4 regions of the Pantoea sp. X-Soil-TKNS-1207 genome follow, and region 1 is predicted to be linked to each of the others. Evidence: riboswitches for the same ligand, from Rfam matches in the RefSeq annotation. Region 1 holds a riboswitch; each other region holds the start of a gene.

Region 1 (7,268 bases):
CGGATATTGTTTGATAAATGCCTGCCAGGCCTGCTGCGGATGAGCGCGCAGCCAGGCGATACCGGCATCCAGCCCGCGCAGAAACGCCGGGATGCGTTTATCCTGCGCGGCGGTTTTCTGGTTCGCCAGAATGATCAGCTCGTCATAAGCGGGTACGCCATAATCTTCCGGTTTAAATACCACCGGTTTCGCGCCCTTGTCCTTCAGGTCGATCAACTCGTAATTACGAAAAACCGTCATCGCGCCATCAATTTTGTGCGTCAGCAGCGCCGATACGGCATCCATATTCAGGTTGATCAGCTTGACGCTATCCGCATCCACGCCCTGTGATTTCAGCATGTTGCGAATTGCCACATCTTCCGCGCCCGGAATGGCGTAGCCGATGGACTTACCGGCAAAATCTTTCAGGGAGTGAATATCGTCCGATACCGTGGTCAGGGTATTAAGCGGCTGGTTGATCAACGTGCCGACGCGGATCACTGGCACCTCTTTTTCCACCAGCGTGTACAGCTGCGGCTGATAGCTGATAGCCAGATCGGCCTTACCGGCGGCCAGCAACAGCGGCACCGAGGCGGAATCGGCAGGCGCGATCATCTCAACATCCAGCCCCTCTTTGTTAAACGCGCCGCTGTATTGCGCCGCAAAGATCGCCGCGTGGTTGGGGTTAACAAACCAGTCGAGCAGCAAACGAACCTTTTCATTGGCCTGTGCCACGCTGGTGGTTGCCAGCAGCAGCAACGCGGCGATCGCCGTACGTAGGGTGTTCAAAGTGCATCCTTATGTTAAGTGCCAGAGGGTTTTCTTGCGTATCAGGGCGACGCCACCGGAGAGCAGCAACGCCAGAATCAGTAACAGCAGCAGCGCGGCAAAGCTGGTGGCGGTTTCCAGCCGGGCATTGGCCTGCATCATCAGATAGCCCAGCCCTTCACTCGCCCCCACCCATTCGCCAATCACCACGCCAATCGGTGCCAGCACCACCGCCATCTGCAAACCGGAGAAAAACTGCGGCAGCGCGGCGGGCCAGCGCACCAGCCAGAACTGGCGGAAACGCGAACGGTTGAGGGTTTGCGCCAGCTCCAGCCAGCCCGGCGGCGTGCGGCACAGGCCGTCAAACAGCGACAGGCACAGCGGAAAGAACAGGATCAGCGCCGCCACCACCACTTTCGAGGCAATGCCGAAACCGAGCCACAGCACCAGCAGCGGCGCGAGCGCAAACACCGGGATAGCCTGGCTGGCGGTGACCAGCGGAAACAGCAGACGCCGGATGGTCGGGCTGGCAGCCATCAGCACCGCCAGCATGACGCCCGCGCCCACCCCCAGCAGCAGCGCCAGCACGATTTCCGCCAGGGTATACAGCAGGTGATGCCACAGCAGCTGACGATGCAGCCACAACGCCTCCAGCACCGCCTGCGGCGCGGGTAGCAGGAAGTTGGGCACGCCGCTGTGACGTGCCAGCAGCCAGCCGCACAGCAGCACCGCCAGCAGATAGAGGGCGCTAAACAGATTCGTTTTCATCGTCATTCAGTCGGGTAAAGAGATGGCCCTGCGCCTGAAGTAGCGCCGGGTCGTCGAGGGTGCGGGGCGCGTGGCCTTGCGGCACCGGCCAGTTTTCGATGCTCAACGGCTGGCCGCTCAGCAGCAAAATATCATCGGCCATGCGGCAGGCTTCCAGCGGATCGTGGGTTACCAGCAGCACGGTTTTGCCGTGCAGCAGCGTCGCGGTCAGCGTTTGCAGGCTGATTTTGGTCATCACGTCGAGGGTGGCGAAGGGTTCATCCATCAGCACCACATCACGTTGTGCGTAAAGGGTACGGGCCAGCGCCACGCGCTGGCGCATCCCGCCAGAAAGCGTGTGCGGCCGGGCAGTCGCCACCTCAGCCAGTTTCACCTGCTCCAGCAGATGCCGCGCCCGTTCGCGATCCGGCTTGTCGCCATTGAGACGCGCCGCCAGCATCACGTTGTCCAGCACCGACAGCCACGGGTACAGCAGATCCTGCTGCCCCATCCACGCCACGCTGTCGGCAATGCCGCTGATCCGCCCCTGCTGCGGCTGGAGCAGACCGGCCACCAGCCGCAGCAGCGTGCTTTTACCAATGCCGCTGCGACCGAGCATCACCGTGGTTTTGCCGCCACGCAGCCGCAGGTTCAGCTGCTGGCACAGCGGCTGTGCGCCCCAGCCGAAGCTGACGTCATGCAGCGTAATATCGTTGCTCATGGCCGGTTCGCTGCCAGAATCGCCAGCTGCGAGCAGCCGCGCTGCGCCAGCGCCGTCGCCGCCTGCGCCGCCCGAATACCGCTGGCGCACACCAGCACGATGCGGCGATCATAAGGCGGCTGCCAGTCATCAAGCTGCTGCGGCAGAATGCGCTGCGCCCAGGCCGCCACGCTGACCGGCGCTTCTTCGCGGCTGCGCAACTCCACGATGCAATCTTCTGCGGTGAGCAACTGGGTATCGATAAAGGGGACATAAGGCTGATCCGGCTCGCCCGCGCCATCAAAGCGGAACTGGCGGAAATGCCAGTGGACGAAGTCGCAGTTCACCAGGCAGCCGAGCGGCGAAGGGTCGAGGCCGATCAATACGCTCAGCGCCATCTGCGCCTGCATCGCCCCAAGCACCGCCACCGCCGGTCCCATCACCCCGGCGGTGTTGCAGTTGGCTGCCGAGCCGGGCAAACGCGGAAACACCGCGCGATAGCTTGGCGCCGGACCGCAGAACCCGCCAACATATCCCTGACGCCCCAGCACCGAGGCGCTAATCAGCGGTATCCCCGCCGGGTGGCAGGCGTCCGACAATTGATAAGTCACAGCAAAGTTATCCGCCGCATCGATCACCAAATCGATGCCGTGCAGTGCCTGCTGCACATTGCTGGCGGTAAGCGGCTGGTGCCGCGCTTCAATGGCGACCTGCGGGTTACGCCGCTGCAACGCGCGCTGCGCGCTGGCGACTTTCGACTGCGCCACATCCTGCATGTCAAACAGCGTCTGGCGATGCAGATTATGCAGCGCCACTTCATCGTCGTCGTAAAGGCGGAGAAAGCCGACGCCCGCCCCCACCAGCAGCGGCAGCAGCGTGGAGCCAAGCCCGCCCGCACCGACGACCAGCACCCGCGCCTGCGCCAGGCGCTGCTGGCCCAGCTCCCCTATCTCCGGCAACATCGTCTGACGTTGATAGCGATCCATGGTTGTTCTCCTCAGGAAAAATTCGCCAGGCCAAAGATTGGCGTTGATGCCACCGCCATATCGCGTTTTTCCATTAAGCCACCGTCGCGCGCGGCTTTTCCGGCGTCGATCGCCTGGCGGAACGCCCCGGCCATGCGCACCGGATCGCCCGCTTTCGCCACTGCGGTATTCAGCAGGATGGCGTCGAAACCCAGCTCCATCGCCTGCGCTGCCTGCGAGGGTGCGCCAATCCCGGCATCAATAATCAGTGGGATGTCGCTAAACCAGGCACGCATCGCCCGCAGACCATCGATATTGCGCAGCCCCTGGCCGGAACCAATAGGCGCGCCCCACGGCATCAGCACTTCGCAGCCCGCTTCCAGCAATTTTTCACCGACGATCAGATCTTCCGTGGTGTAGGGAAATACCTGGAAGCCATCGGCACACAGGATGCGCGCCGCTTCCACCAGCGCGAAGGGATCGGGTTGCAGCGTATCGGCATGGCCGATCACCTCCAGCTTGATCCACGGCGTGTTAAACAGTTCGCGCGCCATGTAGGCGGTGGTGACCGCTTCCTGCACCGTGTGGCAGCCTGCGGTATTTGGCAGCACGCGCAGATCCAGCTGGCTCAGCAGCTCACGAAACGCCGCACCGGCGGCCCCTTCGCGCCGCAGGCTGACGGTGATGATCTCACTGCCCGAGGCAGCAATCGCCTGCTGCAAAATCGCCGGCGACGGATAGCCCGCCGTGCCAAGTAAGAAACGTGATTGGGGTTCAAAGCCGTAAAACATCGTTTAGCCTCCCTGCATCGGTGATAACACTTCCAGCTGGCAACCCTCTTCGAGCGGCTGGCTGTCGTACTGCGCTTTTGGCACGAACATGCCGTTCAATGCCGTCGCCACGCAGGCGGCGTCAATCTGCTGCTCGCGCAGCAGTTCGCTCAGGGTGCGGGCCTCAGTCGAGACCAGACGGCCGTTAAGCTGAATATTCATGAAGATGTTCCTCGGACAGGCGCTGCATCAGCTGTTCCGCCATCAGCGGAGCCAACAGGAAACCGTGGCGATACATGCCATTCAGATAAAAGGTGCCGTCCTGATAGTGGATTTCCGGCAGATTGGCCGGATAAGCCGGGCGTAAACCGCTGGCGCTTTCGATGATGCGCGCTTCAGCCAGCGCCGGATGGATGGCATAAGCGGCGCTCAGCAGCTCCATCATGGCGCGCGCGCTGATCGGGCTGGCGTCATGGCTCTCCACCATGGTGGCGCCGAGCATAAAATGGCCGCCGCGACGCGGCACCAGATAGCAGGGAAAACGCGGGTGCAGCAGACGAATCGGCCGGGAGAACTGCACGTCATTGCTTTGCAGGATCAGCATTTCACCGCGCACCGCACGCAGACGCGGCAACGCAGGCGCGGCGTGGATGCCGCGACAATCAATCACCCGACCGCTGGCTTTCCCGCTGTGGATCGCGACGCCGCGCTGCTGCAATTTCTCGCGCATTTCGCCCAGCGCCAGGCGCGGATCGAGATGGGCTTCGCGTGCAAAGTACAGGCCGCGGGCAAAGCGTCCGGCCAGCGCCGGTTCCAGTTCAGCGGGATCGATCCATTGATGTTGTTCGGTCATACGCGCAAAGCGGTTCAGCTCCTGGCCGTCGCGCGGGGGCGCCACCACCAGCGTGCCCTGATGTTCGACGCTGCTCACGCGCTGCTGCCACCAGGCGGCGGAGTGCTGTCCAAGCTCGATCACCGCCGGGGGCGCACTTTCCGCCTCGCACCAGGGCGCAAGCATCCCGCCCGCAAACCACGAAGCGGGCGGGCGCGACTCATCAACAATCAGCTCAGCTTGTTCACCGCGTTCCGCCAGTAACGTGGCCACGCACAGACCCGCGACACCGCCGCCGAGTACCGTCCAGCGGCTCATAGCGGGTGTTCCGGAATAGAAATGGGGAAATTCACATCGGCCTCTCAGTTTTTCGCACTGAGACCCGGATACAGGAGAAGGGAAATGACGCGCGCGACGGAAAAACGTCCCTGCGCCAGACAGCCAAAAAAGCCGACTGTCAGTCTTCCTACGCCAGTATCAACTGGGTCAGGTTCAAAGGGTCGCTAAGCCGCGCAGTGCGCTATTAGCCTCTCAGTCTCTTGGGCGAGACTCCCCCGACGCGTCTATTTGTATTGCAGCAGCCAGGCTTCGTCAAGCGCAGGGCATCATAATCAGGCGAAATAGGAAAAACGGTGCGACCCCAGCAGCGCAGTTCTGATCGCTTGCAGCGCGAAAAACCCTGTGATCAACCTCATTAATTTGCACTGTCGCAGGGGCTTTGTTTTGACTTAAAGCCCGCCAGAATCGATTAATAGCGCCACTGCCTTATTACCCTCAGAGGAACTCCCCCATGCTGAATGTCGCTTTATTAGGTGCCGGTCGTATTGGTCAGATCCACGCAGGCAATATCGCCGCACATCCGCAGTGCCGTCTGACGTATGTGATGGATGTGAATGCCTCCGCCGCCAGCGCGCTGGCAGAGAAATACGGTGCCGCCGTCGCCGATCTCGACACCATCCTCGCGGATAGTAGCATCGACCTGGTGGCGATTTGCAGCGCCACCAATACCCATGCCGATTTGATTGAAGCCGCCGCACAGGCGAAGAAAGCCATCTTCTGTGAAAAGCCGGTCGATCTCAGCCTGGAACGCGTGCAGCGTTGCCTCGCCACGGTGCGCGCCGCCGGGGTGCCGCTGATGATTGGGTTTAACCGCCGCTTTGATCCGAGCATGGCGCATTTGCAGGCCTGCCTGCGGGCCGGGGAGATTGGCAGCACCGAACTGGTCACCATCAGCTCGCGCGATCCGGGTGCGCCCCCGGCTGAGTATGTCAAAGTCTCCGGCGGGCTGTTCCGTGATATGACCATTCACGATTTCGATATGGCGCGCTGGCTGCTGGATGAAGAACCGGTGACGGTGTACGCCTCAGCCTCGGCGCTGGTCGATCCCCAGATCAAAGCGCTGGGCGATGTCGATACCGCAGTGGTCACCCTGACCTGCGCCAGCGGCAAAATGGCGGTGATCACCAATAGCCGCCGAGCCAGTTACGGCTACGATCAGCGCATTGAGGTCCACGGCAGCGAAGGGATGCTGGCGGTGACCAATCAGCTGGAGAGTCAGCTGGTGAAATCGGTGGCGTCCGGCGTCGTGGCGCAGAAGCCGCAGCATTTCTTCCTGCAACGCTACGCCGAAGCCTATCGCAATGAACTGGCGACATTTGTGGAAGCGCTGGCGAAAGGGGAAGGCGAGTATCCCGGCGGGAATGATGGATTGCAGGCGTTGCTGCTGGCGGATGCGGCGCTGACGTCGCTGAAGACCGGCAAACCGGTAGCGCCTGCGTCGCTGTTGTAACGCTTTGCCGGGAATATAACGGCGAAAAGAATAAGGGAGGCGCTCAGGCCTCCCTTTTATGTTTTAACGCTGCGGATGGTTCACTTCCAGCGGGCGCAGGTCAAACACCAGCACTTCCGCGTCTTTGCCGTTGGCGAATTGCAGCGCGGTTTCGTTACGTACGCGCGCACCGTCACCTTCGTTAAACACCACGCCATTCACTTCAATGCTGCCGCGAGCCACATGGATGTAGGCATAACGGTCGGCATCCAGCGCGAAGGTCTGCTGCTCTGCACCGTCAAACAGTCCGGCATAGATACGGATGTCCTGACGCACGCTCAGCGAACCCTCATCACCCTGCGGCGAAACAATCAGACGCAGCTGACCGCGTTTGTCGCTTTCCGCTACCGATACCTGCTGATATCCCGGCTGCGTACCGCGTTCGGCAGGCACGATCCAGATTTGCAGGAAGTGGACGTTGTCCGCTTTCGAGTGGTTAAACTCGCTGTGCGTGACGCCGCTACCGGCACTCATCAGCTGCACATCGCCAGGGACAATCACCGAACCGGTACCCATGGAATCTTTATGCTCCAGCGCGCCTTCCAGAACGTAGGAGATGATCTCCATGTTGCTGTGCGGATGCGCACCAAAACCACGACCCGGTGCGACCTGGTCATCGTTAATCACCAGCAAATCAGAGAAACCGGTTTGTTTCGGGTCCCAGTAGTTGGCGAAAGAA
Region 2 (7,268 bases), on a different replicon from region 1:
GAACTCACTCCACTTAGCGCGGCGGGCATTGGTATGGTGCAGGGATTGTGTCTGCCGTTCCGCGGTTTCTCACGCTCAGGCGCAACCATTTCTACCGGTTTATCGCTGGGCGTGGCGCGTAAGCGGGCCGAGGAATTCAGTTTTGCGCTGGCGGTGGTATTAACGCCAGCGGTGATTGTTAAAGAGGGACTGCGCGCCTTCACGGCTGGTCCGACAGGGGCGGCAGCCGTAAGCAGTGGCGTGCTGATCCCCAGCGTTGTCGGGATGCTGCTGAGTTTTGTCGCAGGCTTATTAGCGCTGCGCTGGCTGTCACGCTGGCTGGAGCACGACCGCTGGCATCTGTTTGGCGGCTACTGCCTGTGCGCTGCCGCGCTTATCGGCTGGCTGGGTTAAGCGCCCTGCGGCTGGTTTTCTCTGCGGAAGTGTCCAGATAAAAAAATCGCGTGGACAGGATCATCAACCCTGCTCCACGCGATGATCAATGCTTCACTGAAACCTGTTACTGCTTCTCGTCAGCGCTTTTCTGCTTCTTGTTCGCCATATGATGGCCAACAACACATCCTACCGCTGCGCCGATAACGGCATGATGTTTAAGATGCCCCACCATTCCGCCCACGGCTGCGCCTTTAAGGCATCCTTTTGCCTGCGCCTGTGATGTTACGGACATCAGCAGGCCCAGAGTTACGACCAGGAATAAAAATTTACGCATGTAACCACCGAAGATTGAATAAAAACGCGGGCATAGGGCAGACAGCATAGCCCACTCAATCCTAATGGCAAATCAACAGGTTAAAGGTTGCATCATGCTTATCCCTTCGCTGGATTAAGTTCTGAGCGATCGATCGCCACATCTTCAACCCCATATTTCGCCAGGATTTTTTGGTAGGAGCCGTCTTTCATCAGCGAATTAATGGCTTCCACCCAGTATTTTGCCTCGCCGGATTGTTTGCTGATCGGGATCCCGGCATAGACGGTATCAAAGATCGGGCCGACACGTTTCAGGTCGCTCTGATTTTTCAGCAGCCAGCCATTCTCCCCGGTATAACCCAGGGTCGCGTCGGCGCGTCCTGAACGCAGCGCCAGCCAGGTGGCGCCACGATCCGGGAACTGACTCACTTTAATCGGCGCTTTCCCCTGCGCTTCACATTGCTGCGACTGCTGCTCGAAGGTTTTCGTGGCCGGATGGCTGGCCAGCAGCGCGATGGTCTTGCCACACAATCCGGCAATCGTGACATTGTCACTTAAGCTCGGGTTTTTCAGCACGATAAGCTGATAACCGGCACGTACCGTTGAGGCGATATCCACCACCTGCTGGCGTTCGGGTGTCGCATCCAGACCCGCCGACAGCGCAAATTTGCCCGACTGAATGGCGGGGATCACTGCGGCAAAGTCGCCGCTGGTGACGCTGATTTTACGTAAAGGTCATTGCCCAGGTGATCACCCCGGCCACGATGGTGGTGAAGGTCAGTGCGACGAGAAAAAGGATATCGGCAATTTTTACCAGCGTCTGGTTGCGGTGCCTGTTGCGGGTGCGCAGCGCCCAGTAGGAAATAATGGTGGTCGCCAGATACAAAATCGCGTTGATGGCCAGCAGATCATCGCCCAGCGTATCTTCACGTCTTAAGGCGGTAATGACCTGAAAAATACCGATGACCGTGACACAGACGCCGACCATGCCTGCTGATGCTGCAAAAATGTGTACACAAATATCTTCGTCAAGCTTGCTACTGCTTTTCGGTTTGAGCATCACAGTCTCCGGAAAATCCGCTGTCCGCGATTACTGTAGCCTGCTTTAAGCGGATGACAAACCAGCCACTAAACCTGCCGTGCCGTTGCGCCTTCAGTTCATCACCAGCCCGCCATCCACATACAGGGTTTGTCCGGTAACAAACTCGCTCCAGTCCGAGGCGAGAAACAGAACCGGCCCGGTGATATCTTCCGCGCGGGCAATGCGTCGCAGCGGCGTCTGTTCCGTCAGCGCAGCGCGGACATCTTCCCGGGTTAATCGGCTCGCATCGGTAGGATAGACCAGCCCTGGCGCCACGCAGTTGACACGAATGCCGAGCGGCCCCAGCTCGGTGGCCAGCGTGCGGCTGAAACCCATCAGGGCAGCTTTCGCCGTTACGTAATCATGGTAGGGAACCGAAGGACGGGCAACCAGATCGCTGCTCAGATTGACGATGCTCCCGCGTGCGCGTGCGCGCATCAACGGCAACGCCGCCTGGCATACATGATATGCGGCCCTGACGGAACCCTCGAACTGGCTCTGGTAGCCTGCCCAGGGCGTTTCCCAGAAACGCAGGCGGTTATCGGTATCGAAGACGTAGGGGGAAAATGCGTTGTTGATCACCGCATCGAGGCGGCCCGTCGCGTCGACAATGCGCGCCATCATCTGCGCAACCTGTTCTTCCGAGGTCACATCGGCAGCCAGCGCCAGTGCCTCGCCGCCCAGCGCCCGGCAGTCATCCACCACCGCTGCCGCTGCGGTGGCGCTTTGCCGATAATTCACGACGACAAAGGCCCCTTCTGCGGCAAAGGCGCGGGCAATCGCTGCGCCAATGCCCCGACTCGCACCGGTGACGAGAATGGTACGTTCTCTGAACTTCATTAAAACACCTCCTGGGGGGGATAGTCAGTCTGCATAGGGGGCAAACCCCTCGGCAGCCGCTTCCGCCGCCTGTTCAATTCCGGTTATGGTGACGAGATCGAGCAGGCTGAAACGGCCATCATGATGCCAGCCCGCTTCAGGCGACGTCATTTCACCCAACGCGGCAATGCGCGTGACGCCAGCCTGGCCCAGCAGGACGGAGAGGCGAAACAGTTCTTCCGGCGCTGCGGCCACGCCCGCCGTCTGGAGAAAATCACGCTGCGGCGCAACCAGCGCAACGGCGTCGTCCAGGGTGTCGACCGGGACAATTTTCAGGGTGCGTCCCAGCGCTGCGGGAGACAACGCTTCCGGCTCCGCGACGCACACCACCGCCCAGCCGTCAGCCGGGTCGCCAAACAGCGTAGCGTCACCGGCCAGCGCGCGCATCTCTTCGCCATTGCGCCAGGCGGCGAGGCTATTCATCTCCGCCATCGACAGCGGACGACGGGGATGGCGATGCGCCAGGGCGCTAAGTTCATGGGCAAGATAGGCGGCGAATTCGTCGGGTGAGACCTTGCCGCCACGTTCCACAAACACCATCTGGGGTGAATAGCAACCGGCCTGGTCGTAACGCATCACGTCAAATGCCACCCGGCGGGCCAGCGCCGCGCCCTTGCGGCTATCCAGCGCCATCCGTGACACCATGCCGAAGCTGATTTTGTGGCCGTGGGGCAGAAAACGTGTGGTCACCGGCAGACGCTGTTGAATGGCGGCCAGCGTACGATTCCCGCCATAGGCGAGCACCACATCGGCCTGGCTGAACCAGTTGTTCTCTGCCTCGGCATCGCCGCCCTTCCACCACACCACGGCGAGGCATTCACCGAGTTGCGGATCGATCTCTGCCAGCAGCTGAGCGAACCAGCCCGCCATCAGCGGCTCGCTCCCCGGCAGTTTGCCCAGGGTCCCGGCTTTGACTAGCAGGCCGCAAATCAGGCTCCAGAGCGGCAGACCCGGCACATTGCCGGCCCAGATATGCAGCAGCAGCTCCGGGCCGAAAGCCCTGGCGAAACCACCGCTGGGCCGTGGCTGGAAATCATCAAGGATCTGCGGATCGGCGAAATCTTCTGACAAAAAGCGCTTCAGCTGGGGCTGGCGGAAGGTTTTGAGGTAGCCGGTCAGGCCGAGCCGGACCATCTCGGCATCGTAGCCGGTGACGATCGGCAACAGCCGCTCAGCCCGGATACGCAGCGGATGGCGGCGATCGAGCAGTCGCGCCACCGCCTCGTCAATGATGGCGATGATACGCGCTACGCTCAGCGTGCGCAGATAAGCGCGGGCATTGGTACGGATACGCGCGGCCAGCCCGGCGATCTGATCAGCATTTAATTCCGGTACAGCGACGACGAGGCTCTCCCCCCGGTGGCTAAAGTTCAGTTCGCGCCACTGCACCTCGCTGGCGGCGAGGCCCGGCAGATAGCCGGCGACCTCTTTCACCGTTTCGCCTGCGCAGCGCTGAGAAATTCATCCATCGCCAGCGAGCAGCCTTTCGCATCGGCACCGGCAACCCGACCCAGCAGCTGGAAGCCGCCGGGAACTGCGACGCCGGCATCTTCCGTCAGCATCGCGGCAACCGGGTTGAAATGGGCCAGATCGTGATGGACCAGCACTCCGAGGGTGCCATCGGGCACGTCATCGCCGGTAAGCGGATTGACCACCCTGGTGCGGATCCAGTGAGGCCCGGATTTAACCGGCGGGTAAACGGCGTTGCCCGAGTCATAAAACTGCGTGCTGAGTTCGGTCATCCCGTACATGTTGATGCAGTCCGTAGGCGGGACGCCAAACGCCTCTGTCAGCGCGGGGTAAAATTCCTTTGCCCCGATCTCGCGCGACTGGCCTTTAAATCCCCCGGTATCCAGCAGGCGGCTGCCCTGCGGCAGGGTGAAACGACGTCCCTGACGCTGCATTTCATCAAGCAAATGGACAAAGCTGTAGCTCGCGCCCAGCAGCGCATAGGGTTCTCCGCTGGCCTCCGCCCGTTCAAGCGCGGCGAACACCCGCGCTATATCGAGGCCGTCAGCGCCAATCATCACCTCGCTGCCGGGCAGGCCAAATTCCTGCATCGCCAGCGCGAGATAATGTGCCAGCGATGAGTTCGGCATGGCCGCCTTATCAGGGAACAGGATGCCCATGCGGATCCGCTCTCGCCCCGCCATAAAGCGCTGACGGAAATTCAGGATCATCGACCGATCGTAGACGGCCAGCGTGGGATGGTAGCTGCATCCCCTGCGGGTTCCGGTTGTGCCGCTGGTCATAAACACATGCGGGATCTCTTCCACCGGGCGGCAGCTCAGGGTCAGATCTTTAAAGGCAGAGAGGGGAACGGCGGGAATTTTTCGCCAGGTTTTTACCGTCAGCGGCGTGCGTCCGCGCTGGATCGCAAAACGGCGATAGAAGGGATTGTGTTCGAATTGATACGCGAAGATAGCCAGTGCCAGCCGGTTGAAATCGTCGTCTGTGGTCTCTGCGCGCTGAAGGAATTCCAGCAATGCTGCGATAATTGCCGCTTCGGTCATGTCCGTGTCCATCTTTGCGATTGCAAATACTCTCAGGCAACGCCTTAAGAGCGCGATCTGTCCGCTGAAAAGCACAAAGATGGAAAAAAGGGCGTGTGGTCACCCCATGTCCCGCATCCCTACGCCGGTATTAGCCGGATCAGGTTCGGAGGGTCACTACGTTGCCCGGACACCATTCAGGCAGGTAGAATCTCAGCCCCCTAGCAGGGCACCCCTTGGAACAAGCCGCAGTCTAGGACGTTGCCAGACAGGGTGTCAAGCACCCTTCTTTCCCCAAATTGTTAGCGCCTTCACCCACTTCGGCCCTGCCGCAGTGGTAGAATTTTCGCGATGGAATAATGACAGCGGGACATCAGGATGATGAAAAAAAGCACGCCTACACCGCATGATACGGTGTTTAAGACCTTCCTCTCACACCCGCATACCGCGCGGGATTTTATGATGCTGCACCTGCCACCGGCGCTGCTGGATATCTGCGATCTGTCAACGCTGAAGCTGGAATCGGGCAGCTTTGTCGAAGATGATCTGCGCCCCTATTACAGCGATGTGCTTTACTCGCTCAGAACCGGACGCGGCGACGGCTATATTCATGTGCTGATCGAGCATCAAAGTTCACCGGACAAACATATGGCGTTTCGACTGATGCGCTATGCGATTGCCGCGATGCAGCAGCATCTGGATGCCGGACATAAAAAGCTGCCGTTAGTGATACCGGTGTTGTTTTATCAGGGAAAACGCAGCCCTTACCCCTACCCGGTTAACTGGCTGGAGCTGTTTAGCGAACCAGAATTGGCCGCAGGGCTATACAGTGATGATTTTCCGCTGGTTGACATCACGGTGATACCCGACGATGAAATCATGCAGCATCGCAGTATGGCCGCCCTGACCCTGTTGCAGAAGCATATCCGCCATCGCAACCTGGCAGAACTGGTTGAACAGCTGGCGTTGCTGATGCTGAACGAATTTATGACCGGACAGCAAATGCGCGGGCTGGTAAACTACATGCTACAGGTAGGCGAAACGCCCGATGCAGAAACCTTTATTCGCGAACTGGCGCGACGCGTACCCCAGCATGAGGACGAACTTATGACTATCGCACAGCAACTTGAGCAGAAAGGTATCGAGAAAGGCCTTCAGCAAGGTAAACAGCTTGGTGCGCTTGAGACCAGACTCGAGATCGCCCGGACTCTGCTCGACAACGGTCAGGACTGGATGTCAGTGATGAGAATGACAGGCCTGTCTGAGAGCGACATGGAAAAAATCAGGCACTGAACGGTGAATCATTTCTGATGAAGGTGCACTGACCATGACCGTCAGTGCAGCTTCCCTGCAAATGTTAACCGACGGTCCGCAGCGTATAATCCGCCATAATGGACCAATCCTTATCCCCGCCTCCCGCAGCAACCGCTTCGCTCATTTGCTGATGAACGGCCTTCAGCACCGGCAGGCTGGCGTGCAACGCAGAAGCAGCCTCGGTTGCCAGCCGCAAATCTTTTAAGCCCAGCGTTGCCCTGAATCCAGGTTCATACACTTCATGGATCAGATTGCGCGAATAGACCTGATAGGTCCGGCTGCCAAATAAGGTATTAAGAATTAAATCAAAGAATTTTTCACGTTCCAGTCCGTTGGCCTCGGTCAGTACCACCGCCTCGGCCATCGCCTCAATCGCCATGGTGATCATCATATTGCAGGCAATCTTGGACGCATAAGCAGTAGGGGGAAACGCCCCCATATCCCAGATACGTTTGCTGATGGCCTCCAGCACCGGCCTCGCTTTTGCCATTGCCTCTGGCGCGCCTGCCGCGAGGATATTCAGTGCGCCCTGGGCAGCCACATCGGGACGTCCCAGCACTGGCGCCGCCACCAGCGCGATGTCAGCAGCGCGGTGCGCTTCCACTAACGTTTGCGCAAAAGCGACGGAGATCGTTGAACTAATGATATGGACCAAACCCGGCCGGGCCTGCTTCAGCAGCCCCGTATCAAGCAATACCTGCTGAATCGCAGCATCGTCAGCCAGCATGGTCAATGCCACATCGGCTTGTAACGCCTGCGCGGCGGTTTCCACCCTGCAAACCCCCTCGACCTGCACGCCTGACCGGCTCCATGCC
Region 3 (7,268 bases), on a different replicon from region 1:
TGCTGGAGCAGGATCGTATCGATCAGCTGGTGCAGCTGGTCGGCGATAAAAATCAGGTGCGGCAAATGATCGCTGCCCATCTGGGCCGCAGCTTCCGTCAGGGCAAACATATTCTGCGCGTACTTTATTACCGTCCGCTGCCCAATCTGCTGCCCGGCTCCCCTCTGCGGCGTTCGGAAACCCATCTGGCGCGACAAATCTTCAGCGGCCTGACGCGGGTAAATGAGGAAAAGGGGGAAATCGAACCCGATATCGCCCACCACTGGCAACAAACCTCGCCGCTGCACTGGCGCTTCTTCCTGCGCCCGGCAATTCGTTTTCATCACGGTCGCGAGCTGGAGATGGCCGACGTGATCAGCACGCTGGAGCGCGTGCGCAGCCAGCCGTTGTTTTCCCATATCACCGCGCTGCACTCCTCCGCTCCCTGGACGCTGGATATCCAGCTCAGCCAGCCCGACAACTGGCTACCCTGGCTGCTCGGCAGCGTCAGCGCCATGATCCTGCCGCGTGAATGGCAAACCCTGCGCGACTTCGCCCGCCAGCCTATCGGCACCGGTCCATACAGCGTGGTACGCAACCAGCAAAGCCAGCTGAAGATCGCCGCCTTCGATGACTACTTCGGCTATCGCGCGCTGATCGACGATGTGTCGATCTGGGTGCTGCCGGAAATCAGCGACGAACTGGTGTATGCCGGGGTGAAGCTGCAAGGGGAAACCGCCGATGAGAAATCGGAGGAGAGTCGGCTGGAGGAAGGATGTTACTTCCTGCTGTATGACCAGCGTTCAGAAAAAGGCCGCGACGCCCATTTCCGCCGCTGGGTCAGCTATCTGTTCAACCCCATCGCGTTGCTGAGTCACGCAGGCGTCGGCTATCAACGCTACTGGTTCCCGGCCTATGGCCTGCTGCCGCGCTGGCACCATCGCCGCGACCTGACCTCGGTCAGCAAACCGGAAAACCTGAAGCAGCTCACCATCAGCTGGTACAGCCATCATGTGGAGCACGAAGGCATCGCCAACGCGCTGCGCCCCCTGCTGGCGCAACAGGGCGTCGAGCTGATCACCCGCGAACTGAGCTATGAAGAGTGGTTTAACGGCGAGGGCGAGAGCGATATCTGGCTGGGCAGCGTCAACTTCACCCTGCCGCTGGATTACTCGTTATTCGCCCAACTCTACGAACTGCCGCTGATGCACCACTGTATCCCGATCGACTGGGAAGAGGCGGCGGCTCGCTGGCGCGAAAAGACGCTGCCCCTTGCCGAATGGAGTAAGCAGCTGGTGGATAGCGATAACCTGCATCCGCTGTTCCATCACTGGTTATTACTGGAAGGTCAGCGCAGTATGCGCGGCGTGCGAATGAACACCCTCGGCTGGTTTGATTTTAAATCCGCCTGGTTTGCGCCACCGGAGCTGTGAACCTTTCACCCTGACCCGGAAATGTCTAGAATGAGCCGTTCTCAACGGGGTGCCCGGCGTTATAGGGGCTGAGAGAGACCCGTCGAACCTGATCCGGCTAATACCGGCGTAGGGATTTGAGATGCCTCACTGCTCAGATCCTTTGCGACTCAACCTTATCTTCTCCTCAAGGAGCGCAAAGTGTTAAACAAAGTTCTGCCCGTGCTGTTGCTGGTCTCCGCCCCGGTGCTTGCCGCCAAACCCGTGCTTACCGTCTACACCTACGACTCCTTCTCCGCTGACTGGGGTCCTGGTCCGGCGGTGAAAAAAGCCTTTGAAGCGCAGTGCGGCTGCGAACTGAAATACGTGGCGCTGGAAGATGGTGTGTCGCTGCTGAATCGCGTACGGATGGAAGGCAAAAACAGCAAAGCGGATATCGTGCTGGGCCTCGACAACAACCTGGTGCAGGCTGCGGAAAAAACCGGCCTGTTCGCCAAAAGCCCGGTTGATACCCAGGCGCTGCAACTGCCGGGCGGCTGGCACAACGACACCTTTATTCCGTTCGACTACGGCTACTTCGCCTTCGTCTACGATAAAAACAAGCTGAAGAACCCGCCGAAAAGCCTGAAAGAACTGGTCGAAAGCCCGGAAAAATGGCGCGTTATCTATGAAGATCCGCGCACCAGCACGCCGGGCCTTGGCCTGCTGCTGTGGATGCAAAAGGTCTATGGCGATAAGTCAGCGGATGCCTGGCAGAAGCTGGCGCAGAAAACCGTCACCGTCACCAAGGGCTGGAGCGAAGCCTATGGCCTGTTTCTGAAAGGGGAAAGCGATCTGGTGCTGAGCTACACCACCTCTCCGGCGTATCACATCATTGAAGAGAAGAAAGATAACTACGCCGCGGCGCCGTTCAGCGAAGGCCATTATTTGCAGGTCGAAGTGGCGGCCCAGCTCGCCAGCAGCAAGCAACCGCAGCTGGCGCAGCAGTTTATGCAATTTATGGTCTCCCCGGCTTTCCAGCAGACCATCCCGACCGGCAACTGGATGTATCCGGTGATTAAGAGCGACCTGCCTGCGGGATATCAGGCATTGAACGTGCCGCAAACCGCGCTGCAATATAGCCCGGCCGAGGTGGCCGAACATAGCAAAGCCTGGATCAGTGCATGGCAACGCGCCGTCAGCCGTTAATCCCCGGCTGGCTGTTACCCGGCAGCTTCACCGCGCTGTTGCTGTGCGCGGTGGCGCTGCTGGCTTTTGGCGCCTTGCTGATGTCAGCGCCGATTGGCGACTGGCGCAGCCTGCTTGCCGACAGCTATCTGCACCATGTGCTGGCCTTCTCTTTCTGGCAGGCGTGGCTGTCGGCGCTGCTCTCGGTGCTGCCCGCGATCCCGCTGGCACGCGCGCTGTACCGGCGGCGTTTTCCCGGTCGTAACCTGCTGCTGCGCCTGTGCGCCATGACGCTGGTGTTACCGGTGCTGGTGGCGGTCTTCGGCCTGCTGAGCGTGTATGGCCGCACCGGTTGGCTGGCGCAGTTGTGCGCCATGCTGGGGATCAACTATCACTTCTCGCCCTATGGCTTGCACGGCATTCTGCTGGCGCATGTGTTTTTCAATCTGCCGCTGGCGACACGGATGTTATTGCAGGCGCTGGAAAGCATTCCGGGCGAGCAACGCCAGCTGGCGGCCCAGCTCGGTTTACGCGGCTGGAATCTGTTCCGCCTGCTGGAGTGGCCGTGGCTGCGGCGGCAGATTCTGCCCACCGCGGCGCTGATTTTTATGCTGTGCTTTGCCAGTTTCGCCACCGTGCTGGCACTGGGCGGCGGCCCGCAGGCCACCACGCTGGAGCTGGCGATTTATCAGGCGCTGAACTTTGATTACGATCCTGGCCGCGCGGCGCTGCTGGCGTTGCTCCAGCTGGGTTGCTGCCTGCTGCTGGTGCTGCTAAGCCAGCGCTTCAGCAAGGCGATTCCGGCGGGCAGCCAGCAAATACGCGGCTGGCGCGACCCGCAGGATGGCTGGCGGGCGCGCCTCAGCGATACGCTGTTGATTGGCCTGGCGTTATTGCTGTTGCTGCCGCCGCTGCTGGCGGTAGTGGCGGATGGGCTGCGGGGCGGCGTGGCCGGGGCGCTGCAACAACCGGCCCTGTGGCAGGCCACCCTGACGTCGCTGCGCATTGCCATCGGCGCAGGCGTGCTGTGCGTGGTGCTGACGATGATGCTGCTATGGAGCAGTCGCGAACTGCGCCAGCGCCATAAAATCATCCCGGCGCAGGCGATGGAGCTGAGCGGCATGTTGATCCTCGCGATGCCGGGTATTGTGCTGGCCAGCGGCTTTTTCCTGCTATTCAACGCCACCGTTGGCCTGCCGCAATCCGCCGATGGACTGGTGATTTTCACCAACGCGCTGATCGCCATTCCTTATGCCATGAAGGTGCTGGAAAATCCGATGCGCGATATCAACCTGCGCTACAACAGGCTATGCGCCTCGCTGGGGGTGCAGGGCTTCAACCGACTACGGCTGATCGAACTGCGCGCCCTGAGACGACCCATTGCCCAGGCGCTGGCGTTTGCCTGCGTGTTGTCGATTGGCGATTTTGGCGTAGTGGCGCTGTTTGGCAGCGCGGATTTCCGTACGCTACCGTTTTACCTGTTCCAGCAAATTGGCGCCTATCGCGGCGCAGATGGGGCGGTCACCGCCCTGCTGCTGCTGCTGCTGTGCCTGCTACTCTTTACCCTGATGGAAAAATTGCCGGGTCGTCATGCTGACACTGAATAACCTCACTTACCTTTACCAGCATCTGCCGATGCGCTTCCAGCTTGCGGCGCAGCCCGGCGAACGTCTGGCGATTCTGGGGCCGAGCGGCGCCGGGAAAAGCACCCTGCTCAGCCTGATTGGCGGCTTTCTGCCGGTCAGCAGCGGCACCCTGCTGCTGGATGGTGAGGATCATACCCACAGCGCCCCCGCCGCGCGTCCGGTATCGATGCTGTTTCAGGAAAACAATCTGTTTCCGCATCTGACGGTACAACAGAATCTGGGGCTCGGGCTGCACCCCGGCCTGAAGCTGAGCCGCGCGCAGCAACAGCAGGTGCATGAGATCGCCGCGCAAACCGGGCTGGAGGAGATGCTAGCACGCCTGCCGGAACAGCTCTCCGGCGGCCAGCGACAACGCGTGGCGCTGGCACGTTGCCTGCTGCGCAATCAGCCGATTTTATTGCTGGATGAACCCTTTTCCGCGCTCGACCCGGCGCTGCGTAATGAGATGCTGCAACTGGTGCGCAGCGTCTGTGAAGCGCGCAATATCACGCTGCTGATGGTGTCGCATAGCCTGGAAGATGCACGGCAAATTGCGCCGCGCAGTCTGGTGATTGTCGATGGACGGGTTTTCTGGGATGGCAGCACCGAGCAGTTGCTCAGCGGCAACAGCGCCGCTGCCGCCATCCTCGGGGTTATGCCGCGTTAAAAGAACACTTTCCACAGCAGATGGCGGAAGATCGGCATCATCGGATGGAACTGAATCGCGATAAACGACGCCAACGCAATCAACGCCGTCAGCGGAGCCAGCCAGCGCAGGCGCGCCGTGGGCAGATACGCTGTGGCCCAGTCGGTGGTTTTCCCGCTGCGCCACCAGCGCCAGCATAGCCAGATACCCAGCCATACCAGCAGCGCCACCAGCAGCAGCAACCATTTGAAGCTGCCGCTCTGCGCCGCCTGCGGCACATCAATCGCCACCCCCGCCAGAATGCCCGGCATCAGATAGGCCGGAGGCCAGAGGATGCAGCCGATAATGTTAGGCGGCAGGAATTTGCGCACCGGCAGCTCCAGCATACCCGCAGCCAGCGGGATCAGCGGACGCGTCGGCCCCACAAAGCGCCCCACCAGGATGGTGAACATGCTGTGCTGATACAGCGCATGTTCGGTTTTATCCAGCAGGCCCTTATATTTTTTCAGATATTTCCAGCGATGCAGCGGCCCCTGGAACTTCCAGCCGATGCCATAGGAAACCCAGTCGCCAATCAGGCAACCCACCATACCGGCCGCCCAGGCAGGATACAGACCGATCTGCCCGCTGCCCACCAGCGCCCCCAAACTTGCCATCAAAACCGTGCCCGGCAGCAGCAATCCCACGAACGCCAGCGACTCAAGGAAGGTCACCAGCGCGACAGCAAACAGCGCCCATTCCAGTGATTGCGTAAACAGATGTTGAACCCAGGCTTCCATAAATATCCTCTGCGGAATATGAAGGCTGGATTGTCCAGAGCCTGCGCCGCACCGTCAAGGCAAGAATTGTAGGCCAATGTTGACAAAGTGCTGACAATATAACCAACTGCCGTGGCGGCAGACACTGTATAAACATCCATGATATACTTAACGGGATTTTACTTCCGGAGTTACCGTGACCGATCCACGCGCAGGCTTTTTGCTTACCCGCCACTGGCGAGACACCCCTACCGGCAGCGAAGTGGTGCTATGGCTGGCTACCGACAGTGGCCCGCAGCGACTGGTGCTGCCCGCGCAGGAGTCCGTGGCATTTATCCCGAGCGAGTTTCAGCCGCAGGTTGAAACCCTGCTGCGCGACGAGCGCCATGCGCGCCTGCAATCCCTGACGCTCAAAGATTTCCGCCGCCGCCCGGTGTTCGGCCTCTACTGCCGCAGCTATCGCCAGCTGCAAAATCTGGAAAAGCGCCTGCGGGAAAACGGCATCCCGGTGTATGAAGCCGATATTCGCCCTCCCGAACGCTATCTGATGGAGCGCTTTATCACCGCGCCGGTATGGTTCAGCGGCGACGTGCGCGGCGACAGCGTGGTTAACGCGCGCCTCAAGCCAAATCCCGACTATCGCCCGCAGCTTTCCTGGGTGTCGCTGGATATCGAAACCACCGAACATGGCGAACTTTATTGCATCGGGCTGGAAGGCTGCGGTCAGCGTCAGGTTTACATGCTCGGTCCTGCGAATGGGGATGCCAGCCAGCTGGATTTTGAGCTGATCTATGTCGACAGCCGCCCGCAGCTGCTGGAGCAGCTTAACGCCTGGTTCGCCCGCCACGAGCCGGATGTGGTCATCGGCTGGAACCTGGTGCAGTTCGACCTGCGCGTATTGCAGAAACATGCCGACCGCTATGGCATTCCGCTGCGCCTGGGTCGTCAGCAGCAGGCGCTGGAGTGGCGCGAGCACGGTTTCAAACCCGGCGTCTTCTTCGCACAGGCCACCGGTCGCCTGATTATCGACGGCATCGAAGCGCTGAAATCCGCCTTCTGGGATTTCCCCTCTTTCAGTCTGGAAGCGGTGTCGCGTGAGTTACTGGGCGAAGGCAAAGCCATCGACAATCCGTGGCAGCGCATGGAGGAGATCAACTGGCGTTTCGCCCACGATAAACCGGCGCTGGCGCGCTACAACCTGAAAGATTGCGAGCTGGTAACGCGTATCTTTGCCCATGCCGCCATCATGCCATTCCTGCTGGAACGCGCCACGGTTAACGGGCTGGCGGTCGATCGCCACGGCGGCTCGGTAGCGGCCTTTGGCCATCTCTACATTCCGCGTATGCATCGCGCCGGCTTTGTCGCCCCCAATCTGGGGGAAGTGACGCCGGAAGCCAGTCCGGGTGGCTATGTCATGGATTCCCGCCCTGGCCTGTACGATTCGGTGCTGGTGCTGGATTATAAAAGCCTCTATCCGTCAATTATCCGCACCTTCCTGATCGATCCGGTCGGGCTGGTGGAAGGCCTGGCGCACCCCAGCGATGAAGACTCGGTGCCGGGTTTTCGCGGCGCGCGTTTTTCACGTCAAACCCATTGCCTGCCCGCCATCGTCGAGCAGATCTGGCAGGGACGTGAACAGGCCAAGCGTCAGCACAATAAGCCGCTGTCTCAGGCGCTGAAA
Region 4 (7,268 bases), on a different replicon from region 1:
AACCATCGCCAGCGCCGGAAGCACTGACTTCCTGGAAGGTGAGCAGGCTGAAGTGTCTCGCATCAAGATCTCTAACCGCGATCTGGAAGCGAACGGCAAGTTGGGCGCAACCTACATGCGTGACCTGCTGGGTATCACCAAAGCGTCTCTGGCAACCGAGTCGTTCATCTCTGCTGCATCGTTCCAGGAGACTACCCGTGTCCTGACCGAAGCTGCGGTAGCAGGCAAGCGCGATGAACTGCGTGGCCTGAAAGAGAACGTTATCGTGGGTCGTCTGATCCCGGCCGGTACGGGTTATGCTTACCATCAGGATCGTATGCGTCGCCGTCAGGCGGGTGAAACACCGGTTGCACCGCAGGTCACTGCGGATGAAGCCTCTGCAAGCCTGGCTGAACTGCTGAACGCCGGTCTCGGCGGTAGCGACGACGAGTAATCGTCTGAGCTAGCCAATAAAAAACCCTGCCTCGGCAGGGTTTTTTTTCGTCGGTATGTTTTCACTCTTTGCGGTGAATATCGTGGCGCGTCAGCCCGATATCGCGTAACTGGGTATCGCTCAGGTTCAACAGGATGCGCCGGGTCTGTCGCCGCGCATACCAGCCTTTGATTAGCTGTCCCAGCACGCGGAATATATCCAGCAAGGTGACGTTGAAGGGTTTCGCTGCACGGTTTTGATCGAATTCCATAATCCTGCCCTCAGTAAGATGTCTGAGAAGCATTGTCCGGTTTCCGCGCATTTCAATACAGATTCAAAAATCACTTATCTTTAACATACAGATTGCATTGTGACCGATCTGAATGGTAAAAAATAAGCTGATCTGTACCGGTTTTATTCTTTCGAAAGTCATGTGAGGCATACGATGACGCGTTACCAACATCTGGCTTGTCTGCTCTCCGACCGTATTGAGCAGGGGTTGTATCGCAGCGGCGAACGGCTGCCATCGGTGCGCACGCTGAGTATTGAACATGGCGTCAGCATCAGCACCGTCCAGCAGGCTTATCATTTGCTGGAAGAGAAGCAGCTGATCGTTCCGCAGCCGCGATCGGGCTATTTCGTTGCTTCACGTAAGGCCACGCCTCCGGTACCCGCACTCACCCGTCCGGCTCAGCGCCCGGTGGAGATTACCCAGTGGGAATCGGTGCTGGAGCTGCTAAGTAGCCGCATTGAAGGGGATGTGCTTCAGCTGGGTAGCGGTATCCCCGATCTGACGCAGCCGACGCTGAAACCCTTATGGAAGATCCAGAGCCGCATGGCGCAGAAGCAGGATATCAACCAGCTTAACTACGACAGCCTGCTGGGCGTCACGGCGCTGCGTGAACAGGTGGCCCGACTGGCGATTGATAGCGGCTGCCAGTTGAGCGCGGAGGATATCGTGATCACCACTGGCTGCCATGAGGCGCTGTCGGTATCTATTCGCGCCGTTTGCCAGCCGGGAGATATTATCGCGGTGGAGTCACCGACGTTTCACGGCACCATGCAGACGCTGCGCGGTTTCGGTATTCGCGTCATTGAAATTCCGACCGACTCGGTCACCGGCATCAGCCTCGAAGCGCTTGAACTGGCGTTTGAGCAATGGCCGATTAAAGCTGTGGTGGTGGTCCCCAACTGTAACAACCCATTGGGTTTCATCATGCCGGAGGCCCGTAAGCGCGCATTGCTGACGCTGGCGCAGCGCTTCGATGCCGCGATTATTGAAGATGACGTGTATGGCGAGCTGGCGTGGGAATATCCGCGTCCCATCACGATTAAATCGCTGGATGGGGATGGGCGCGTGCTGCTATGCAGTTCGTTCTCCAAAACGCTGGCGCCGGGTTTGCGCGTCGGCTGGGTCGCTCCGGGGCGCTACCGTGAACGCGTGCTGCATATGAAATACATCAGCACCGGTTCGACGGCCACGCTGACCCAATATGTTGTGGCGGAGTTTATTCGCCACGGCCATTACCTGCCGCACCTGCGCCGGATGCGGCAGGTGTATCAACGCAATTACGAAACCTTAAGCTGCTGGGTGCGTCATTATTTCCCCTGCGGTATCTGCGTGTCGCGCCCGCAGGGTGGTTTCCTGATGTGGATCGAGCTGCCGGAAGCGTTCGATGCCGTGCGCCTGAACAGCGAGCTGCGGGCGTCAAAAATCCAGGTCGCGGTCGGCTCGTTGTTTTCGGCCTCGGGCAAGTATCGTAACTGCCTGCGTCTTAATTATGCGCTGCCAATAAATGAAACGACCGAACAGGCGATAGCGCTGGTGGGCGCGGTGGTTGAACGGGCGATCGCGGCCTGCAGTGCTGATAACCCGTATGCCCCTTCTTTTATGGTATGACGGGATACCCAGGTGCGCATAAATGCGCACCCTGCGATATTGATAAACCCACATTTCTGTAGGGTCGGCATTGATGCCGACCAGGCTCCCTGATGGGCGACGCGATACCCAGGTGCGCATCAATGCGCACCCTACGATATTGATAAACCTGCATTTCTGTAGGGTCGGCATTGATGCCGATCTGGCAACGTTTTTGATGGGCGACGCGATACCCAGGTGCACATCAATGCGCACCCTACGATATTGATAAACCCGTGTTTCTGTAGGGTCGGCATTGATGCCGACCAGGCTCCCTGATGGGCGACGCGATACCCAGGTGCGCATCAATGCGCACCCTACGATATTGATAAACCCACATTTCTGTAGGGTCGGCATTGATGCCGACCAGGATTAATGGATAAGCCGCGTAAAGAATTGCACCCTATCTGAACGATGTAACTTATTGTATTGCCGGGAAAGGCAGGGCCGACAGAGGAGGGGACGGCCCTGGCGCGCTGCAAGCGACAGCGGGCAGGAAGCACTTTAGCGCCGCGGGCAAAAGACACCAGCCCACCTATCGCCCGGCTGCGCGCTGGGTTCCAGCATAGTTAACCGGGCAACATCGATTTACACGGTTGTTGTGTGCTCGGTTCCGGTTCCCACCAGATCCATCAGCTCACGCGTCGCCGCCAGCCAGTCCGCTGCCTGGGTGATGGCGCTCACCACCGCAATGCTGCCCACGCCGGTTGCCAGCACCTCGGGCGCGCGCGCCAGCGAAATCCCGCCAATCGCGACCGTCGAAATACCTTGCAGGCGCGCCAGATGGCGCTTCAGTTCGGTAATGCCTTGCGGCTCAGATGGCATATCTTTAGTTTGCGTCGGGAAAATATGTCCCAGCGCGATATAGGAAGGACGCAGCGCCAGCGCGCGATCCAGTTCGGCGTCGTCATGGGTCGACAGGCCAAGACGTAATCCTGCCTCGCGAATGGCGTTGAGATCGGCAACATCCAGATCCTCCTGTCCAAGATGCACACCGTAAGCGTTATAACGGATCGCCAGCCGCCAGTAATCATTGATAAAAAGTCGGGCGTGATACTGTTTGCCCAGCGTGATAGCGGTACGGACAGCATCCTCTACCTCTTCATCCTGGCAATCTTTAATCCGCAGCTGGATGGTGCGTACGCCCGCCTCCAGCAGACGGGCAATCCACTCAACGCTATCCACCACCGGATAAAGGCCTAAACGCGGAGCGGTACTGGGGAATGGGGCGGTCATACATTTTCCTCTTTAAGGGCATCGGGGGCGTGATAAAGCTCGCCGCCACGACTGCGGAAGGCGTCCGACATTTGCGCCATGCCAATTTCAATCGGCTGGGCTTCCGCCTGCTGGCGGGCAGCATATTCGCGCACTTCCTGGGTGATTTTCATTGAACAGAATTTCGGGCCGCACATGGAGCAGAAATGCGCCACTTTGCCCGACTCCTGCGGTAAGGTTTCATCGTGATAGGCGCGGGCGGTGTGCGGGTCCAGCGCCAGATTGAACTGATCTTCCCAGCGAAACTCAAAACGCGCTTTCGACATCGCGTTATCGCGGATCTGCGCGCCAGGATGGCCTTTGGCCAGATCGGCGGCATGGGCGGCGATTTTGTAGGTAATCAGCCCCTGTTTGACATCTTCCTTATTCGGCAGACCCAGATGCTCCTTCGGTGTGACATAACACAGCATCGCGCAGCCGAACCAGCCAATCATCGCGGCACCAATGCCGGAGGTGAAATGGTCGTAGCCGGGCGCGATATCGGTGGTGAGCGGTCCGAGGGTATAAAAAGGGGCTTCGTGGCAATGCTCCAGCTGTTCAGTCATATTGCGGCGAATCATCTGCATCGGCACATGGCCCGGACCTTCAATCATCACCTGCACGTCATATTCCCAGGCGATTTTCGTCAGCTCGCCCAGCGTATGCAGTTCCGCAAACTGCGCTTCATCGTTGGCATCCTGGATGGAACCCGGACGCAGACCATCGCCCAGCGACAGCGCCACATCATAGGCGGCGCAGATCTCGCAGATCTCACGGAAGTGCAGGTAGAGAAAACTTTCCTGATGATGCGACAGGCACCACTTCGCCATAATCGAGCCGCCGCGCGACACAATGCCGGTCAGGCGCTTTGCCGTCATCGGTACGTAGCGCAGCAGCACACCGGCGTGAATGGTGAAGTAATCCACGCCCTGTTCCGCCTGCTCCAGCAAGGTATCACGGAAGATTTCCCAGTTGAGGTCTTCGGCGACGCCATTCACCTTCTCCAGCGCCTGGTAAATCGGTACGGTGCCAATCGGCACCGGGCTGTTACGCAAAATCCATTCGCGCGTTTCATGGATATAGCGTCCGGTCGAGAGATCCATCACGGTATCGGCACCCCAGCGGGTCGACCACACCAGCTTTTCCACCTCCTCTTCAATCGAGGAACTGACGGCGGAGTTGCCGATATTGGCATTCACCTTCACCAGAAAGTTACGGCCAATGATCATCGGCTCAGATTCAGGATGGTTGATGTTGGACGGGATGATGGCGCGACCCGCGGCGACCTCCTCGCGAACAAATTCCGCGGTGATATTTTCCGGCAGATGCGCGCCAAAGCTGTGACCGGGATGCTGTTGCAGCAGCACTTCGCCGCGGATGCGCTCACGGCCCATGTTTTCACGCAGCGCGATAAATTCCATCTCCGGCGTGATGATGCCCTGACGCGCGTAGTGCAGCTGGGTAACGCGACGCCCGGCTTTGGCGCGGCGCGGCTGGGGCAAATGTTCAAAACGCAGGTGATCCAGTCCTTCATCCGCCAGTCGTTGCTGGGTATAGCTGGAGCTGAGCTGGTCGATGGTTTCGCTGTCGCCACGTTCGGCGATCCAGTGCGCGCGCAGTTTTTCCAGACCCTGATGTACATCGATGGTTGCTGCCGGATCGCCATAGGCACCGGCGGTGTCATACACCGGGACTGCTTCGTTCTCTTCGTACTGCGGATGGTCTTTGCTGCCGCCGATCAGGGTTGGGCTGAGCTGGATTTCGCGCATCGGTACGCGAATATCAGGGCGATTGCCGGTGATCCAGATGCGTTGGGAATTGGGAAACGCGGTTCCCTGGAGGGAATCGATAAACGCCTGCGCCTGGGCGCGCTGTTCACGACGAGAGGTTTTTGCAACAGACATAGCAAGTTTCCTGTAAATGATGGAAGTTGCTTGTCCGGAGTCCGGAATGAGTAACAGAAGCGGTGCGGGCACCGTGCTGATGATGTTTACTCTTGTTCCCTTCGCAGGTTCTAACCTGATCAGGTTCCGCGGATCCCGAATTAACGGTCTCAGCCCAGATGGGCACTCCGACAAGATCATGTTTTACGCTGTAACCGCAAAACAATAAAGCCCGCTCAGCATAGAGGGGCTTTTCGTGAATCACAAGTATTTTACAATTGCCCGTTTTACGCCGGACGGGCAACGATGCTCTCATTGGCAACCGGCGGATGTGCCAGCTGATTGTCCCATGCCAGATGCACCAGTTTGTCTTCCAGCGTAAAGCGCGACTCCAGCACTTCACCCACTTCAGACAGGGCCTGCTGGAACAGGGTGCAGTTATCGTCGGTGATCGCCTGCTGTAAATGACCATCGTACAGCTGCATCAGTCGCTCGGTATTGGCTTCCAGCGATGGATAAAGCTGTGCGGCAGCAATCATCGGGCTGTCGCCCTGCATCTCACTGATAATATGTTCATAAACGCTGAAATGACCGGAGGAAAGATAATCCACCAGGTTGTGGCAAAACGCATCCAGCGCCCGTTCATCCAGTGCGCTCATCGCGTCTTTCTTCGGCTTCATGCCAATTAACTGATAATAAGTCACCAGTAACTGACGACGCGCGTTTAGCCAGGAATCGACCAATTCATTACCGCCACCGACACGCTCGGTCAGGTTATCTAACTGGTTAAGCATACGTCGCTCCATTTGGGTATAGTTGTTGATTAACAAACCTGACATCAGCATTTCGGCGTACGAATTGACGCTAAGGATGACAATTTATATGCAACGTGAGATCTCAAGCGTAGACGCTGGCTGGTGGATTGTCAGCCATGAGCAAAAACTTTGGCTGCCGCAGGGGGAATTGCCGCACGGCACCGCGCAGCAGTTTGGTCTGGCAGGCAGCAACGGCATGGTCATTGGCGAGTGGCAGGGGGAGAGCGTCTGGCTGGTGCGTGAGAACCGTCCCGACAACATGGCGTCCGTTCGCCAGTTGATCGACGAAGATGTCGGCCTGTTTCAGCTCGCCGGCAGGGGAGTGCAGCTGGCGGAGTTCTACCGTTCGCATCGCTGGTGCGGCTATTGCGGCCATGAAATGCATCTGAGCAAACGTGAGTTCGCCTGCCTGTGCGGCCACTGTCGTGAACGTTATTACCCGCAAATCGCGCCCTGCATCATTGTGGCGATTCGCCGCGGCGATGAAATTTTGCTGGCTAACCATGCCCGTCATCGCAACAACATCTACACCGTGCTGGCCGGATTTGTCGAAGTGGGCGAAACCCTTGAGCAGGCGGTGGCGCGTGAGGTGATGGAGGAGAGCAACGTACGGGTTAAAAACGTGCGTTATGTGACGTCGCAGCCGTGGCCGTTTCCCCATTCGCTGATGATGGCGTTTATGGCCGATTATGAAGGCGGCGAATTGCAACATGATGGCAAGGAGCTGCTGGACGCTGGCTGGTATCACTACGATGCGCTGCCATTACTACCGCCGCCGGGCACCGTGGCGCGGCGTTTGATTGAAGATACCGTTGCCCAGTGTCGCGCCAGCGCGACGTGAAAATGCTACACTGGCGCCCTGCAAGAAAGAGAGCCAATTATGAGTGAACTGAAGAACGATCGTTATCTGCGCGCCCTGTTACGTCAGCCGGTGGATATCACCCCGGTATGGATGATGCGACAAGCCGGGCGTTATCTGCCGGAAT

What was found. Region 1 has a riboswitch for thiamine pyrophosphate ahead of AC6I8V_RS22960 (FAD-dependent oxidoreductase). Riboswitches for the same ligand answer to the same signal wherever they lie in the genome.
Region 2: it holds a riboswitch for thiamine pyrophosphate, as region 1 does, so the genes downstream of both, AC6I8V_RS24445 (LuxE/PaaK family acyltransferase) here and AC6I8V_RS22960 (FAD-dependent oxidoreductase) in region 1, are expected to answer to the same signal.
Region 3: it holds a riboswitch for thiamine pyrophosphate, as region 1 does, so the genes downstream of both, thiB (thiamine ABC transporter substrate binding subunit) here and AC6I8V_RS22960 (FAD-dependent oxidoreductase) in region 1, are expected to answer to the same signal.
Region 4: it holds a riboswitch for thiamine pyrophosphate, as region 1 does, so the genes downstream of both, thiC (phosphomethylpyrimidine synthase ThiC) here and AC6I8V_RS22960 (FAD-dependent oxidoreductase) in region 1, are expected to answer to the same signal.

Annotation. Positions count from the first base shown of each region.
Region 1 covers NZ_AP035959.1:608,475-615,742, forward strand. The annotation lists gene AC6I8V_RS22930 (ABC transporter substrate-binding protein) at 1-768, opposite strand, end outside; gene AC6I8V_RS22935 (ABC transporter permease) at 778-1,515, opposite strand; gene AC6I8V_RS22940 (ABC transporter ATP-binding protein) at 1,496-2,215, opposite strand; gene AC6I8V_RS22945 (HesA/MoeB/ThiF family protein) at 2,212-3,180, opposite strand; gene AC6I8V_RS22950 (thiazole synthase) at 3,192-3,950, opposite strand; gene thiS (sulfur carrier protein ThiS) at 3,954-4,151, opposite strand; gene AC6I8V_RS22960 (FAD-dependent oxidoreductase) at 4,135-5,079, opposite strand; TPP riboswitch at 5,208-5,327, opposite strand; gene iolG (inositol 2-dehydrogenase) at 5,552-6,550, shown strand; gene AC6I8V_RS22970 (pirin family protein) at 6,614-7,268, opposite strand, start outside.
Region 2 covers NZ_AP035960.1:257,266-264,533, reverse strand. The annotation lists gene AC6I8V_RS24475 (undecaprenyl-diphosphate phosphatase) at 1-393, shown strand, start outside; gene AC6I8V_RS24470 (hypothetical protein) at 500-709, opposite strand; gene AC6I8V_RS24465 (transporter substrate-binding domain-containing protein) at 808-1,410, opposite strand; gene AC6I8V_RS24460 (hypothetical protein) at 1,412-1,747, opposite strand; gene AC6I8V_RS24455 (SDR family oxidoreductase) at 1,841-2,608, opposite strand; gene AC6I8V_RS24450 (acyl-CoA reductase) at 2,633-4,081, opposite strand; gene AC6I8V_RS24445 (LuxE/PaaK family acyltransferase) at 4,078-5,160, opposite strand; TPP riboswitch at 5,260-5,386, opposite strand; gene AC6I8V_RS24440 (Rpn family recombination-promoting nuclease/putative transposase) at 5,518-6,432, shown strand; gene AC6I8V_RS24435 (NAD(P)-dependent oxidoreductase) at 6,497-7,268, opposite strand, start outside.
Region 3 covers NZ_AP035958.1:764,205-771,472, reverse strand. The annotation lists gene sgrR (HTH-type transcriptional regulator SgrR) at 1-1,412, shown strand, start outside; TPP riboswitch at 1,448-1,545, shown strand; gene thiB (thiamine ABC transporter substrate binding subunit) at 1,593-2,579, shown strand; gene thiP (thiamine/thiamine pyrophosphate ABC transporter permease ThiP) at 2,555-4,165, shown strand; gene thiQ (thiamine ABC transporter ATP-binding protein ThiQ) at 4,149-4,850, shown strand; gene AC6I8V_RS03425 (DedA family protein) at 4,847-5,608, opposite strand; gene polB (DNA polymerase II) at 5,784-7,268, shown strand, end outside.
Region 4 covers NZ_AP035958.1:270,685-277,952, forward strand. The annotation lists gene rpoC (DNA-directed RNA polymerase subunit beta') at 1-433, shown strand, start outside; gene AC6I8V_RS01190 (DUF1127 domain-containing protein) at 495-683, opposite strand; gene AC6I8V_RS01195 (aminotransferase-like domain-containing protein) at 858-2,312, shown strand; gene thiE (thiamine phosphate synthase) at 2,919-3,566, opposite strand; gene thiC (phosphomethylpyrimidine synthase ThiC) at 3,563-5,488, opposite strand; TPP riboswitch at 5,568-5,668, opposite strand; gene rsd (sigma D regulator) at 5,755-6,261, opposite strand; gene nudC (NAD(+) diphosphatase) at 6,350-7,123, shown strand; gene hemE (uroporphyrinogen decarboxylase) at 7,163-7,268, shown strand, end outside.